Regions from separate parts of the Candidatus Enterococcus clewellii genome, predicted to be linked through region 2. Evidence: predicted binding sites of a transcription regulator. Region 2 holds the regulator's gene; the other holds the start of a gene.

The links. The regulator LexA, encoded in region 2, represses DNA repair genes until DNA is damaged. The targets are predictions, from matches to a motif close to CNAACANNTGTTNG.
Region 1: the regulator LexA is predicted to act here: its motif matches at 2,980-2,993, upstream of A5888_RS21005 (ATP-dependent DNA helicase).

Annotation. Positions count from the first base shown of each region.
Region 1 is NZ_CP147247.1:4,517,663-4,525,946, forward strand. Features, by position in the region: gene murC (UDP-N-acetylmuramate--L-alanine ligase) at 1-948, shown strand, start outside; gene A5888_RS20990 (MaoC family dehydratase) at 1,143-1,634, shown strand; gene A5888_RS20995 (Bax inhibitor-1/YccA family protein) at 1,621-2,307, shown strand; gene A5888_RS21000 (MmcQ/YjbR family DNA-binding protein) at 2,544-2,909, shown strand; gene A5888_RS21005 (ATP-dependent DNA helicase) at 3,024-5,384, shown strand; gene A5888_RS21010 (asparaginase) at 5,399-6,364, shown strand; gene A5888_RS21015 (glycosyltransferase) at 6,538-7,590, shown strand; gene A5888_RS21020 (phosphodiester glycosidase family protein) at 7,587-8,284, shown strand, end outside.
Region 2 is NZ_CP147247.1:321,603-329,886, forward strand. Features, by position in the region: gene A5888_RS01610 (DegV family protein) at 1-834, shown strand, start outside; gene A5888_RS01615 (hypothetical protein) at 1,138-1,347, shown strand; gene A5888_RS01620 (hypothetical protein) at 1,384-1,854, shown strand; gene A5888_RS01625 (ABC-F family ATP-binding cassette domain-containing protein) at 2,128-4,014, shown strand; gene A5888_RS01630 (thymidylate synthase) at 4,029-4,976, shown strand; gene A5888_RS01635 (dihydrofolate reductase) at 4,998-5,492, shown strand; gene A5888_RS01640 (alpha/beta fold hydrolase) at 5,532-6,344, shown strand; gene lexA (transcriptional repressor LexA) at 6,403-7,023, opposite strand; gene A5888_RS01650 (DUF896 family protein) at 7,271-7,513, shown strand; gene tkt (transketolase) at 7,612-8,284, shown strand, end outside.

The DNA of each region.
Region 1 (8,284 bases), 410 kb from region 2:
ATCAAACCAACGAGCTATTTGATTGGTGATGGAACTGGTCACGGGGTACCAGATGCAGAGTTTTTCTCGTTTGAAGCTTGCGAATATCGTCGACACTTTTTGGCTTATTCTCCTGATTATGTGATCATGACAAATATTGATTTTGATCACCCAGACTATTATAAGAGCATTGAGGATGTGTTTTCTGCTTTTCAGGCAATGGCTAGTCAAGTGAAAAAAGGAATTTTTGCTTATGGCGATGATAAATATTTGCGTAAGCTTGAGGTTGATGTACCTATCTACTACTATGGGATGAATGAAAATGATGATATCCAGGCGCGTAATGTCGAACGAACAACGACAGGTTCTGTCTTTGATGTCTATCATAACGAGGATTTTGTTGGGCACTTTGATTTGCCGGCATTTGGTGAACACAATATTATGAATGCTTTAGGTGTGATTGCTGTTGCTTATTTTGAAGAGTTGGACATGAAGAAAGTAGCAGAAGAAATGCTGACTTTCCAAGGAGTAAAACGCCGCTTTACTGAAAAACAAGTCGGTGATGTTGTAATCGTGGATGACTATGCGCATCATCCAACAGAAATCAAAGCGACCATTGACGGCGCACGTCAAAAATATCCGGATAGAGAAATCATCGCAGTTTTCCAACCACATACTTTTACGCGGACAATTGCACTGATGGATGAGTTTGCAGAAGCGTTGGATTTAGCTGATCACGTCTTTTTATGTGATATTTTTGGCTCAGCTCGAGAAACACAAGGCGATGTGAAGATTGAAGATCTTGGCAGCCGTATCAAAAAAGGCGGGCAAGTGATTAAAGAAGATAACGTGTCTCCATTACTTGATTATGAAGATGCAGTAGTTGTCTTCATGGGTGCAGGAGATGTTCAAAAATTCGAACAAGCCTATGAAACATTACTAAGTAACACAACAAGAAATGTACTCTAAATTCAGTTGAGAATCTAGAAGCGTGGGAAGTTATTCTTCTCGCGTTTTTTATTATTTCACTATTTTCATAAAAACAAGTAGTAATTTATTTTTATCATTTCTGATAAGAGTCTACTCGTGTCGGCGTTCTTTTCTACTTGCCTTTTGCAGTGGTTTTGGTACAATTATCTTATCATTAATGGAGGTGTACTAATTTGAACATCGGAAAACCGAGGAAATTAGGCAAAACCATCGAAGATATCGAGGAAGGCGATTCGTTGTCCTTAACGGAATCAATTGAAGACAAGGACTTGCTGCTTTATTTAGGCCTGACGAATGATGCCAACCCCCTCTATATCCAACATGATTATGCCAAGCAAACTGAGTATCAAAAACCGATCGTACCGTCGATCATGTTGATGGGAATCATTACGAGTGCCATTTCAAAGCACTTGCCTGGACCAGGCTCACATGTGGTCAATTTTTCTACGAATTTTTTAGAACCTGTTTTTCATTACGAAACACTGACTTTTCATTTTGAGGTTATTAAAATTGATAAAATGAAGGATGTCGTGACGATTTCTATTGAGGCAGTCAATGAAGAAGAAAACCGTGTATTGGATGCTGTGGTTATCGTACAGCCGCCAAAGCATGTTGTTTTAGATGAACCAACTGAGAAAGAAGGAGTATTCAATGAATCAAATTGAGACAACAAAGGTGCAGGAAGGCTTAAATAGCTTTTATGCGAAAATTTATGGTTTTTTAGCACTAGGGATAGGGATCAGCGCGGTTATTTCTTACCTGATACTGAATGTATTTTATTATGAAATGGTTATGTTTCTATATCAATACCCATATGCGTTTATGGGAATGTGGATCGCTGAGATTGCATTGGTTATTTTTTTAGGGATGAAAGCACAAAAGAATCCATCGCTTGCCATAGGAGGCTTTATTGCTTACTCAGCAATTAACGGAATTACATTGGCAGTCACATTATCAATGTATACGGAAGCGACAGTTGTTTCTGCTTTTGTCAGTGCAGCGTCTACCTTTGGTTGTATGGCGATCGTAGGTGTTTTGACGAAGAAGGACCTATCTGGTATGGGACGTGCGTTATTGACAGCCTTGATAGGGATTATTGTGGCAATGCTGCTTAACCTATTCTTTTTCCAAAGTGGACCAATGGATTACGTGATTTCTATCATCATGGTCTTGATTTTCTCAGGCTTGACTGCTTATGATAATCAACGAATCAGAACTATTTATTTTGCATCAAATGGAACGGCTGGAAATGGAATTGCAGTTTATATGGCGCTACAGCTGTATCTTGACTTCATTAATCTGTTCTTAGCATTTCTGCGCATTTTCGGTAAGGATTAAAAGAAAGCAAGTGACGGGAGTTCCTTCTGATTTGCTGTCTATCCGATTTTAAGGGCTAGGGCATAGTAATGTCCTAGTTCCTTTTTATTATCTAGCTTTACGAGTCTGCTCAGTCGGCAATAAGATAAACTGAGTATAAAAGGAAAGGGCACCTTTCTATCAGTTTCCTATATTGCTCGTGAGCAAAGCGACTCGTCTAGCCTTTATTTTAGTAACTAAAAATAGGAGTGAGTTGAATGGAAAAATTAAAAGAAGCATTGAAAAAGGAAGCTGAAACATTTCCGGGAGCCTCTGTTTATTATCGTGAGAGCTGGGACTGCGACTACTTCGATATCGCAGGGAAATTTTTCGCGATGTTGGGTGAAAACAAAGAGGGCGATGAAATCTTTACATTCAAAGGAGAGCCAGAAGAAAATGAGCTGTTGAGAGAGCAGTACAGCTTCATTGTTCCAGGCTATTACGCGAATAAAACGCATTGGAATTCAATCATTCTCAAGGATAATACATTCAATGAAGCGCAATGTGCAGCCCTACTAAAAAAATCCTATGAGCTAGTTGTTGCGAAGCTACCTAAAAAAGTCCGTGAGACATTAGGCGAATAGCATGTAAAAAACTGATTCTTACAGAAAAATGTGAGGATCAGTATTTTTTTTGTCAGTCACTTTCTATTTGCGAACGTATGTTTTATAATAGGAGGGATTGTGAGGGGACGACAGATGTTTCATTCAGAAAAAATTCCAATTCGCAGACTGGTCGAGTTTATTTTACGTCAAGGGAGTATTGATTCACGCAGAACGAGTAATCATACGGCACAAGAGGGGGCACGAATCCATCGCAAGCTTCAGAAGGAGGCCGGTAAAGGCTATCAAAAAGAAGTGAAAATTGCGAAGGAAGTAGTGTTGAACGACAAGCCCTATTTTGTTGAAGGGCGAATGGACGGTCTATTTACGAATGAGCAGGAACAGTTAGTGATCGATGAAATTAAAACATCTGAATCGGCATTCGAGGATATCTATGACGAACAGTTGGCGATGTACTGGCATCAGATCAAATGTTATGGTGCGATTTATAGTGAGCAAGAAGAGCTTGAAGAGATTACATTACAGCTTACCTATTTTCAGACCACAACGGAAGAAGTCACCAAAACACAAAAAGTATTCAGTCGTATAGAGCTGAAACAGTTTTTAGACGAGTTATTAGAGGAATACGAGAAATGGCTGATTTTTAGCGAGAACTGGCGTACGGTTCGTAATCAGTCATTGAAGGAGCTGCCTTTTCCCTATGGAGAGTATCGCAAGGGCCAACGAGAGCTGGCAGTTTCAGTATACAAAACAATTCTTAGTGAACAACGTCTTTTCGTAGAAGCCCCCACAGGCACCGGAAAAACTATCTCTACTCTTTTTCCCTCGTTAAAAGCTATTGGGGAAGGCAAAGCGGAAAAAATCTTCTACTTGACTGCAAAGACAATCACTAGACAGGTTGCTGAAGATGCTGTCCAAGCAATGAATCAAAAGGAAATGAAAATTAAAAGCTTGACGATTACGGCGAAGGACAAAATTTGTTTTTTAACCGAAAGAAACTGTACACCAGAGCACTGTCCTTTTGCTGCTGGGTATTACGATCGTCTAAATGAAGGGCTTTGGGATATTCTTCATCATGAGAATCAGTTTAGCCGTGAAGTTATTGAAAAATATGCGCAAAAACACCAACTGTGTCCGTATGAACTATCTTTAGACGTCAGTCTGTGGTGTGATTTGATTATTTGTGATTATAATTATGTATTTGATCCAACCGTTTATTTACGACGCTTCTTTGATGAGGGAGTGAAAAAAGACTACTTGTTTTTGATTGATGAGGCACACAACTTGGTTAGCCGTTCCAGAGAAATGTATTCCGCAGAGCTTTCCAAAGGACAGTTGCTCATGATGAAGAAGCTGCTAAAGAAAAAAAGCGCACCATTGACCCGTGCGGTAAATAAAGTAGTTGACGAATTTGATCGATTGGATGAATTATGTATCAGTGAAGAGAAAGAATTCATTTCTCAGCCTGCTTACCTTGATGGGATGGAGAAGAAGGTTTTTCGGTTGACGGAAAAAATCGGTGAGTGGTTGCCGCAGAATCAGGAGTTGCCGGAACTGAATCAATTGTTGGAAATTTATTTTGCTTTGCTGAACTATTTAAAGATCGGTGAGTTTTATGATGATCATTATTGTACGTACATCCAAAAGAAAAATCGTGGATTATCTGTCAAATTGTTCTGTTTGGACCCATCGTATTTATTAGCGCAGAAGCTATCGATGGCGAATGCCAGTATCCTATTTTCTGCAAGCTTTACACCACTGAGCTACTATAAAGACATTCTTGGCGGAGAAGAAGAGAGCTTGACCTATCGGATCCCCAACCCTTTTCCAGAAGAAAATCAGCGCTTGCTGATTGCACGCTATGTTCAAACGACTTATCGAGAACGAGAAAAAAGTCTTGATTACTTAGTTGAAAGCTTGACGACGATGATTAATCAAAAGATGGGTAATTATTTGTTTTTCTTTCCTTCTTACGCCTATTTAGATATGGTTTATGAAGCATTCAAGAAAGCAAATCCACAGGTCAAGACATTGATCCAACAGACAGAAATGAATGAAAAAGAACGGGAACTTTTTTTGGCACAGTTTGTATCTGAACCCCAAGAGACACTAATTGGTTTTTGTGTACTTGGTGGTGTATTTTCTGAAGGAATCGATCTTAAGGGAGATCGTCTAATAGGAACAGCAGTAATAAGTGTGGGACTTCCTCAAATCAATGAGGAGCAGGAGCTGATCAAGAATTATTTTGATGAGCAGGGCTTAGGTTTTCAATACGCCTATCAGATTCCAGGCATGAATAAAGTTCTCCAAGCAGCAGGACGGGTGATTCGAGATGCAGAGGATCACGGGGTTGTTCTACTACTGGATCAGCGCTTTGCCAGTCCGGCTTATCAGCGGCTGGTACCACCACACTGGTATCGGGCGCAAATTCTGCCGACAGTCCACCATTTAGAGAAAAATATTCAAGCATTTTGGAAGGAAATAGATAGTAAATGAAAGGAAATGAGACGATGAAGAAAATTCTGGTGTTGCATACTGGTGGAACGATTTCCATGTCAAAGGATTTAGAAGGCGGTGTGATTCTGAACGAAGAAAACCCGCTGATGAATCAAAATGAGCTGTTTCAAGGGGAGATAGAGATTATCGTTGAAGATATCTTTAATCTTCCTTCGCCTCATATGACATTAGAGCGAATGCTTCAATTGAAGGAACGTATTCTACAAGGGATTACAGAAGGAGTAGATGGAGTTGTCATTACTCATGGGACCGATACATTAGAAGAAACAGCCTATTTTCTTGATTTAACAGTTCCTAAGGAGATTACCGTTGTCGTGACAGGTGCAATGCGATCCAGCAATGAAATCGGTAGTGATGGGCTCTACAATTTTATGAGCGCCGTTTGGACGGCTGCTTCAGAGGATTCGAAAAATAAAGGAGTCCTTGTCGTAATGAATGATGAAATCCATATGGCAAAATATGTGACAAAGACACATACGACTAACGTTGCAACATTTCGAACACCGACATTTGGCCCCATAGGGATGCTAACAAAGGGCAAGACTTTCTTTACAAAAGAGGTTATGCCTGAGGAAGTCTGTGATATTCAAGCGGTACAAGGAAACGTTTTTTTAATTAAGGCCTATGCAGGGATGGATGACCAGATTTTCAATTTAATCAATATAGAAGAGCTTGATGGATTGGTTATTGAAGCTTTGGGAGCTGGAAATCTGCCGCCTGCAGTATTACCTGGCTTACAAAAAATTCTTGAAAAAGGTGTACCAGTTGTCCTTGTTTCAAGATGTTCAAATGGGATTGCAGAAGACATCTACGCTTATGAAGGCGGAGGTGTAGGACTTCGTGAGCATGGCGTGATCTTCATGAAAGGGTTGAATGGTCAGAAGGCACGTATTCGCCTAATTGTTGGAGTAAATACGGATAAATCACCGGAGGATTTACGGTATTATTTGGAAAGCTGATTGGATTTTTGAATACTGTGACTAGAAAAGATAAGGTTAGTAGCTAAGCTGTTTACTGGAACGGCATAACTACTAACCTTATTTGAATAGCAATTTGAAAGGACTTCTTTAAGTTGGTTTTAAGTTCTTCTTGTTATTCTCTGGGTAAGATAACAAGAAAGTAAGGTGAGGATATGTCAGTAATGCTCTTGATTCCTAGCTATGAACCACAGACAAAGGTCATTTCTTTTGTACGGAAGCTGAGTGAACAAACAAGAAAGAACATTCTGATTGTTGATGATGGAAGTGGCTCGGACTATCAATCTACTTTTAAGAAATTGGCCACATCCCCATCGGTCAGTATTCTTTCCTATTCCAAAAACAAAGGAAAAGGAGTTGCTTTGAAGACTGGTTTTCAAAAAATAGTGACAGATTATCCCGAAGTGACAGCTGTTGTTACTGCAGATTCTGATGGTCAACACAGTATTACCGATATTGAACGAATGATTCGTGCTGTGGAGCAAGCAGATGCACGGACGTTGGTACTTGGGACAAGGTCTTTTAAAAGAGCTGAAACACCTGGCAAAAGCTATTGGGGAAACAGGATTTCCTCCATTTTTTTCTATTTTGTTACAGGAACAAAATGTGGAGATACCCAAACTGGTTTGCGAGCAATTCGCCGAGAATTGTTACCGGAGCTTTTGGGTGTTGAAGGTGAGCGCTTTGAGTACGAGATGAATGTATTGCTAAAAAGCAGAGAATTGGCTATCCGATTGGAACAGCTTCCGATCGAAACAATTTATGAAGAAAACAATGCACATTCCCATTTCAGAGCTATCCAAGATTCTTATCGCATCTATAAGCTGCTATTTCGTTACTTGTCTTCAGCGCTGCTATCGCTAAGTGTAGATTTTCTCGTGTTTCTATTCTTGCTATCTTGGCTCGGCGAGTCAAATGAAATGACCGCTCTTGCGACAATCATTGCTCGTCTCCTATCAGGAATAGTAAATTATACGTTGGCTCGCAGTTGGGTATTTGAAAATAAGGATTGGGTGTACACGACACTCTGGAAGTATAGTCTCCTATTTCTCGTTCAAATGGGACTAAGCTCTCTCGGTGTTCTATTGTTGCTTAGTATTTTGCCTAGTGCTTTACTTAGCAAACTGATAGTAGACAGTATATTATTTGTTTTAAGTTTTATTGTTCAAAATCGAGTGATTTTTCAAAAGGATAAGGTGAGCCGATGAGGTATGTTGCGAAGATTCTGTCAAAAAAATATCTTTGGGCCATTAGTGTTGGTGTTTGTCTAACAGGTGCAGCTACTGCGGTATTACTGGATACATTCGTTCTTTCACGCAGAATAAGTGTTGAAGCTGTACAAGCTGTCATTATTGATTCTGAGGATTCAACCAATGAGGAGTTAGACTCTTCCGTTGAGAGCGCAGTAAATACAACAGAAACAGCAGTGCTTACTGAGCCTGTAATCACAGATACAAGCTATAAAGATGACCAGCTGGACATCTCGATAACGACAGTTCGAGAATATGAAACGGAAATCTATCTTGTTGATATTCAAGTCAGCGATGCAAATGCATTAAAAGCAGCTTTTGCTGAAAATTCTTATGGAAGGAATATCAAAGAGACGACCTCACAAATGGCGGAAGAAAATCAGGCAGTCCTGGCAATCAACGGAGACTATTATGGTTTTAGAAACAAGGGATTTGTCGTGAGGAATGGGGTTCTTTATCGTGATACTGTAAATGAGAGAACAGAGGCACTGGTCATTGATAGTAATGGTGATTTCACTATCGTCGAAGAGGAACAGTCCTCGGCTCAGGAATTAGTAGAAAACGGCGCACAGCAAATTTTATCTTTTGGTCCTGCACTGATTCAAAATGGCGAGATTTCAGTTACCGAAGAAGAAGAAGTTGGTCAAGCAAT
Region 2 (8,284 bases):
GTTACGGATAGTACAGCTTATTTACCTGAGAGGCTCAAAGCACATGAGGATTTGTTTATCATCCCCATTCCTGTGATCCTTGACGGAAAGATATACAACGAAGGAATCGATATTGAAGCAGATGAATATTATGGCTTGTTAAATAGCAGCTCTGAATTTCCCACAACTTCTCAGCCAGCACTGGGTGAAGTGATCGAGCTCTATGAATCTATTGCTGCTAAGGGCTATGATACGATTCTAAGCATTCATCTTTCTTCTGGGATTTCAGGTTTTGTCAGTACCCTATTTTCACTAAAGGAAAGTATTAAGGGCGTGGCACTTCATCCCTATGACTCAAAAATAACTAGTATGCCCATGGGACACATGGTTGAAGTGGCTCTGGAAGGCGCTGATAAAGGAACTTCAATTGAAGAAATCCTTACAAAATTGGACACGGTTAGAGATAATACGTATGCTTATTTGATTGTAGAAGATTTGAACAATTTAGTGCGAGGGGGTCGTTTGACGAATGGAGCGGCTTTAATTGCAGGGCTATTGAAAATAAAACCGATTTTAACATTTGAAGATGGAAAGATTGTTTTATTTGAAAAAATCCGTTCTACGAAAAAGGCTTTTTCTCGTTCTGAGCAAATAATCGGTCAGAGAAATGTGGAAATCGGTCTTCCGGTGAAGCTTTATGTGATTCATGCCAATAACTTAGCTGTTGCAGAAGAAGAAAAACTGAAGCTTCAGGAACAGTACCCACAGGCAGAAATTGAAATTGGTCATTTCGGACCTGTCATTGGCACGCATTTAGGTGAAAAAGCAATTGGTATTGCTATTTCAGCACAATAATCAATAAAAAAGAACTTATTCTTAGTTATTTGAATGACTGGGGAGTGCAGAGTAAAGCTGCTTTCCTCAGTTTTTCATTTTACTGAGCAGAAAGGGATAGGGAAGAAACTTTGTAAAAGCTGTTGCATGAAGTTAGCTGCTATGACAGAGAGTAGAAGGCCATTTGTTCGTATTTTATAAGGTGCATTCTAATGTTACGCAAGCCTTTCAGCGTAGAAATAGTTCTACAGAAGGATAGATGTGTGTTAAACTATTACAGTACATTCATTTTCCAGTAAATTGTTCATTGAAGGGGACTGATCGATGAAACTCACAGAAGATAGACTGCAGAAGGAAAAGATGAAGCAAGTCCAACTGCTGGCAGCATACTATCAAGTGGTCAACCGTTTACCTAAGGGAGAGAAACGGGATCAGATGATTCGAGATATCTTGATTGCGAAAGATAGGATCAAAAAAATAAATCAGCATTTGACAGACTTAGATCAGCAAAAAAGTGCTGCAAAGAATCAATAAGAAACACCATAGACTGTAGAAGGAGGTTTTCCTACTTTGGAATTCTTCACAATAATTTTATTGTTATTTGTTATCATATTATATGCGTATTTGATACTTGTTAGAAAAAGTATTCAGGTTTTCGCGAAACGTTCACCCGCACCTGCGATCATTGGTGCAGGCTTAGGATTTGTTTTTCTTTTGTTTGGCTTGTTTACACCCCAGACATTAAACGACAAGATGCAGGATGTCCTGACTGCTTGTTTATTATTCAGCTTTCTCCTTGATTGTAAGGGGCTGGCAGACACCAGAATCATCACAAATTCCTTTGATAATCGAGGAATCAGCTATTCTGAGCTTGAAAAAATCGTATTACAGGTCAAGGATCAGGATGTGCATATGAATTATTTCCGAAAAGGTCGTAGAGGCCCAATCATGCATTTTAAGATGCCTATCGAGCAGTTGTTGTCCTTCCTATCAGATAAGGTTGCGAATGACCTGCAGATAGATATAGTGATCGAGGAATAACTAGAAAAACTGATAAATCCTTTTTACTGCGTTCGGGCACATGCCTGCGGTGAGAAGGATTTTTTCGAATAGATGAATCATTTTGGAAACCGAAAGGAGAATGATGGTGCGCATTTTTTAGTTGTGCTCCTTTTTTTAAACGGAATCGCCAAAGTTTTTTCGGTATTCCAAAATTAGTGTTTTTTTATTTCCTGAAGGGTGGAGAAAGAAATCCAGCTTCTTTTTTTTCTGTTTTTTTGTTACAATGAATCAGGATGAAAAGGATGTGAACCTGTGAAGGAATTAAGAGTTGAACAACTAACCAAAACTTACGGAGAAAAAACGTTATTTGATGATCTTTCTTTTTTGATCCACGAGAAGGATCGGATTGGGTTGATTGGTATCAATGGGACAGGTAAAACAAGTTTATTAAATATACTGGCAGGGAAGGATTTTAGCGATGGTGACATCAACCCGGTGAAACAAGCGAAGGATTATCGAATCGGCTATTTATCTCAGGCCAACGAGTTTGATCCCGAGCTGACCGTCGTAGAAGCTGTTTTCCAAGGTGATACACCGATTATTCGTGCTGTGAAGGAATACGAGTTGGCGTTGCTTGCGTTGAATCAGGATGGTATGAACGAAGCGGTGCAAAAACAGTACAATCGTGCAGAAGAAACGATGAATAAAGAGGATGCCTGGACAGCGGACACCAATGCCAAAATCATTTTGCAGAAGTTGGGAATCGACACCCTCGATAAGAAAATCGGTACACTTTCCGGTGGCCAACAGAAAAGAGTGAGTCTAGCTCAAACATTGATTGAGGCTCCAGATCTGCTATTGCTAGATGAACCGACCAACCATTTAGACTATGAAGCAATTAGCTGGTTGGAGAAATATTTGAAGAGCTATTCAGGAGCGTTAATGATGGTCACCCATGATCGTTACTTTTTGGATCGCATCACCAATCGAATTTTTGAATTGTCATTCGGTAAGCTGCATGAATACGCGGGAAATTACGAAGCCTATATTGCTGCTAAAGCCGAACGTGAGCGAGTAGAGGTGGAGCAAGAAACGAAAAGAAAACAACTGTTCAAGCAAGAGCTGGAGTGGATGCGTGCTGGTGTTCAAGGAAGAGGGACCAAGCAACAGGCACGTCAGGATCGATTCCACGATTTAAAGGAAAACCTTCATCAGGTAAAAGCGAAGGAATCCATCGAGTTAAATCTGGCAACACAGCGTTTAGGAAAAAAAGTATTGGAAATTGAGCATGGCTCATACAATATTGAAGGAAAAGAGCTGCTTACTGATTTTTCTTTATTGATTCAAGCTGGGGAACGGATCGGTATTACAGGGAAAAATGGGGCTGGAAAATCGACCTTACTGAATATTTTGTCTGGGAGGTTGACCTTGAATAGTGGTAGCTATGCCATTGGGGAGACTGTACGTTTAGCCTATTATACACAGCAAAATGAAGAAATGGACCCTGAAAAGCGAATGATCGCCTATCTACAGGAGGCTGCAGAAGAAACTAAAACAGCAGACGGACAGATGATTGGTGTTGCAGAGCTTTTAGAAAGATTTCTTTTTCCACGGTTCATGCACGGAACAAAGATCGGCAAGCTATCCGGTGGAGAAAAGCGCCGACTGTATCTTCTGAAATTACTGATTAGTCAGCCCAATGTTCTACTGTTGGATGAACCGACCAATGATTTGGACATTGATACATTGACTGTGTTGGAAGATTATATTCGCCAATTTAGCGGGACTGTCATCGCTGTTTCCCATGATCGATATTTTCTTGATAAGACAGCAGATAAGTTACTTGTTTTTCAAGGAAATGCTGAGATAATTACCTACTATGGGGCAATGAGTGACTATTTAGACAATCAATCAACTGCAAAGCCAGAGGTAAAAAAAGAAAAAGAAGTGGTTGAAAAAACGCCAGAGAAGAAAGAAAAAAAGAAGCTGACCTATATGGAACAAAAAGAATGGGCAGTGATCGAGGATGATATCGCAGCTCTTGAGGAAGAACAGGAGCATATTTCTGAAGAGATGAATCATCAAGGCGATGACTTTACAAGATTGCAGGAGCTGCAAAAACGATTAGATGAGCTGGAACGGGAATTAGAAGATAAAATTGAACGTTGGGATTATTTGAGCCAATATACAAGCGAATAGTAGGAGGAATCGGTATGGAAAATGCGTATCTTGATTTAGGTCGAAAGATTTTGAAGGAAGGGCACGTTAAAGAAGATCGAACAGGCACTGGCACAAAAAGTATTTTTGGGTATCAGATGAGATTTGATTTATCAGAAGGATTTCCGTTGCTAACAACGAAAAGAGTGCCGTTTGGACTAATCAAAAGCGAGTTGCTTTGGTTTATCAAAGGAGATACGAATATTCGTTACCTATTAGAGCACAATAATCATATTTGGGATGAGTGGGCATTTGAACGCTACATCAAGAGCGACGACTATCAAGGACCGGATATGACGGACTTTGGGCATCGTGTATTAACAGATGAAGCATTTAAAGCGACTTACGAAGAACAGCATAAGCTTTTTTGTGAAAAAATTCTTACGGACCGTGATTTCGCAGACAAGCATGGTGAGTTGGGTAATATCTACGGTGCACAGTGGCGCCACTGGGAAACAAAGGATGGCTCCTTCATTGACCAGCTGCAAAATGTGATTGATATGATTAAAACCACTCCAGACTCTCGACGTTTGATTGTTTCAGCATGGAACCCGGAAGATGTTCCAACCATGGCGCTTCCCCCATGTCATACCATGTTTCAATTTTATGTAAATGATGGCAAGCTTAGCTGTCAGCTGTATCAAAGGAGTGCGGATGTTTTTCTTGGCGTACCATTCAATATCGCCAGCTATGCGTTGCTGACACATTTAATCGCACATGAAACAGGGCTGCAAGTAGGTGACTTTGTTCATACGTTAGGGGATGCTCATTTATACAGTAACCACATCGAGCAAATGGAAGAACAGCTGTCAAGAACAGTGCGCAATGCACCAAAACTAATTTTAAATCAGGAAAAGGAATCTGTCTTTGATTTTGAAATGGATGATATTTCTTTAGAGGGCTATGACCCTCATCCAACAATAAAAGCGCCGATTGCAGTGTAAGGGTTGAAAGGAGTTAGGTGTATGTTAGCAGCTATATGGGCTCAAGGTGAGCAAGGAATGATTGGAAAAGGGAATATTCTTCCCTGGCATTTGCCAAATGATCTGAAATTCTTCAAAAAAATGACAGAGAACAACACTATTGTTATGGGGAGAAAAACGTTTGAAGGAATGGGCGGAAAGGCTCTTCCAAACCGAAAAACGATTGTTTTAACTAGAGACTTGAGCTATCAAGGAGAAGGAATCACCGTTATGCATAGTGTGGAAGAGGTCTTGAAGTATGCGGAGGAGTTCTCAGGAATTACGTTTATTGCCGGAGGAGCAAAAATCTATCAGGATTTTCTGGCCCATTGTGATGTATTGTATCGGACTGTGATTCATGAAACATTTGACGGAGATACTACTTTTCCAGAGATCAATTGGGGTGAGTGGACCTTGATCAACTCGAGTGAAGGCGAAGTGGACGAGAAAAATGCGTATGCTCATGTTTTTGAAACGTATCAACGAAAATCAGCATAGATAGCTTTGCTTTGTGTGTATTGCAAAGGAGGAACGAACATGAAAATCGAAATAAATGGTTGTTCTATTCACTATAGAATCATTGGTGAAGGAAAGCCCGTGTTGTGCCTCCATGGGTTTCCGGAAGATCACGAGGTGATGGTTGGTTGTTTAGAACCGGTTTTTCGTCAGGTTGAAGGCTATCAGCGAATTTATCTGGATTTGCCTGGAATGGGGAGATCCACTGCTGGAGAAGATGTTTCTTGTGCAGATAATATGCTAAAGCTGATTCAAGATTTTGTTCATCAGGTGATTGGTTCACAAAAATTTCTACTGGTTGGTCAGTCATACGGCGGGTATCTATCATTGGGGTTGACCTACTCAAATTCTAATGCTATGGAAGGGCTATTTTTATTATGTCCATGTACAGTCGCTGATAGAAACAAGAGAAATCTTCCGACGAAGCAGTTATTGGAAAGATCAAAGGCGCTTGTTCCGACGGATGCGGAAAAAGAAAAATTTTCAGATTTTCTGGAAATGGCTGTTATAGCCACAGAAGCAACTTGGATGAGATACAAGCAAGAGATCTTTTCTGGTTTAGAAAGGGCGGACGAAGCGTTCGTTACCACGTATCAAAAAACTGGCTATGAGTTGTCCTTTGAATCGGAATTTGAAGCACTAGTGTTTGATAAACCTACTATGATTTTAACTGGCAGACAAGATGATTGTGTGGGGTATCAGGATGCTTTCCGTTTGATGGATTCATTTTCACGAGGCTCCTTTCAAGTGCTTGATAAAGCAGGCCATAATCTGCAAATAGAACAGCCAGCACTTTTTTCAGAAGCGTTTAGCCGTTGGCTCAGACACTTTTAAAGAGCAAAAAGCAGGGTTTCTCGTTTGAGAAGCCCTGCTTTAAATCGTCTATTACGAGTTATATATGATTTCTATAAAGCCCAACTACTTTACCTAGGATACTGACATTATCTAAAATGATCGGCTCTAGGGCATCGTTTTCGGGTTGTAGACGTACATAACTGCTTTCTTTGAAAAATCGTTTGCAGGTTGCTTCGTCTTCGTCTGTCATTGCGATAACAATATCACCGTTTGATGCTGTCTGCTGCTTTCTTACGATGACTTGGTCGCCATCTAGAATTCCGGCATTGATCATACTCTCTCCTCGAATGGTAAGCATGAACAAGGCGTTTTCCTCTGAACGAAGATCAGGAGGAAGTGGGAAGAAGTCAGAAGCCTCTTCAACGGCTAAAATTGGTTCACCAGCTGTTACAACACCCAACATTGGGATTGTTGTGGGTTGAATACCGATTTTTTCCAGGCCTTCTGGTGTCAATTCTATAGCTCTTGGCTTTGTCGGATCTCTTAAAATCAATCCTTTTTTTTCTAAACGAGCCAAATGCCCGTGAACAGTGGAGGTTGAAGAAAGATCAACAGCTTTCCCAATTTCCCGAACAGTTGGGGGATATCCTTTAAGTTCTACTTGATCATATATATATTTTAATACTTCGACTTGTCTTGTTTCAGTACGCTTTGCCAATATCCGCACCTTCTTTCAATTTTATAGTTACAGTCTATCACACTTAATAATTTAAATCAAACAAGCGTTCGTGTTTTTCTTTCATGGAATTTAGTTGTTTTTTTGCGCTTCTTCTTATACTATTAGAGTGTTGACAACGCAGTCGGATTGGCTGAAAAAATAAAAAGCTGATTTGAGGAACTGTGAAACTATGAACAGTGGTTTTATGCAACTGCAATCTGTCGCAGAAAAGAAGGAGGGAAGAACAGTGCTGTCAAAAGAAAAGCTTGCCCGTATTAATGAATTGTCTAAGAAGTCAAAAGAAACTGAACTGACTGCTGCTGAGAAGCAAGAGCAGAAACAGCTTCGTGAAGAATATATTAAGACATTCAGAAAAGGGATGCGTCATCATATAGAAGGAATGAAGGTTGTTGATCCCAAAGGCAATGATGTAACACCAGATAAATTGAAACAGATTCAAAAAGAAAAAGGTTTGCACGATCGCAAATAATTACAGTGGATTTTACTTAAATTCATTGCTTTCATCCATGAAATGGGTTACAATGTTGATAATAAAGGTAAAAAAAACCTAAATAGGAGATGATTTTTTTGTTCGATAAAACTGATCAACTTGGTGTGAATACGGTACGTACACTAAGTATTGAAGCAATTCAAAAAGCGAATTCAGGCCACCCAGGTCTACCTATGGGTGCTGCCCCTATGGCTTATGCATTATGGACAAAACACCTGAAAGTAAACCCAACCACTTCTAGAAACTGGGCGGATCGCGACCGTTTTGTTCTTTCAGCAGGACATGGTTCAGCTTTACTGTATAGTCTGCTTCATCTATCAGGCTACAAAGTGACAATCGATGACTTGAAATCATTCCGTCAGTGGGATAGCAAAACACCGGGACATCCGGAAGTTGACCACACAGATGGCGTAGAAGCGACTACAGGCCCTCTAGGACAAGGGATTGCGATGGCAGTAGGTATGGCAATGTCAGAAGCGCATCTGTCCGCAGTGTACAATAAGGACAGCTTCTCAGTCGTTGACCACTACACTTATGCTTTATGTGGTGATGGTGACTTGATGGAAGGTGTTTCTCAAGAAGCTGCTTCAATGGCCGGACACATGAAATTAGGCAAATTGATCGTGTTGTATGATTCAAATGATATCTCTTTAGACGGACCGACATCAAAAGCCTTCACTGAAAATGTTGGTGCGCGCTTTGAAGCGTATAACTGGCAGCATATTTTGGTAAAAGATGGCAATGATCTGG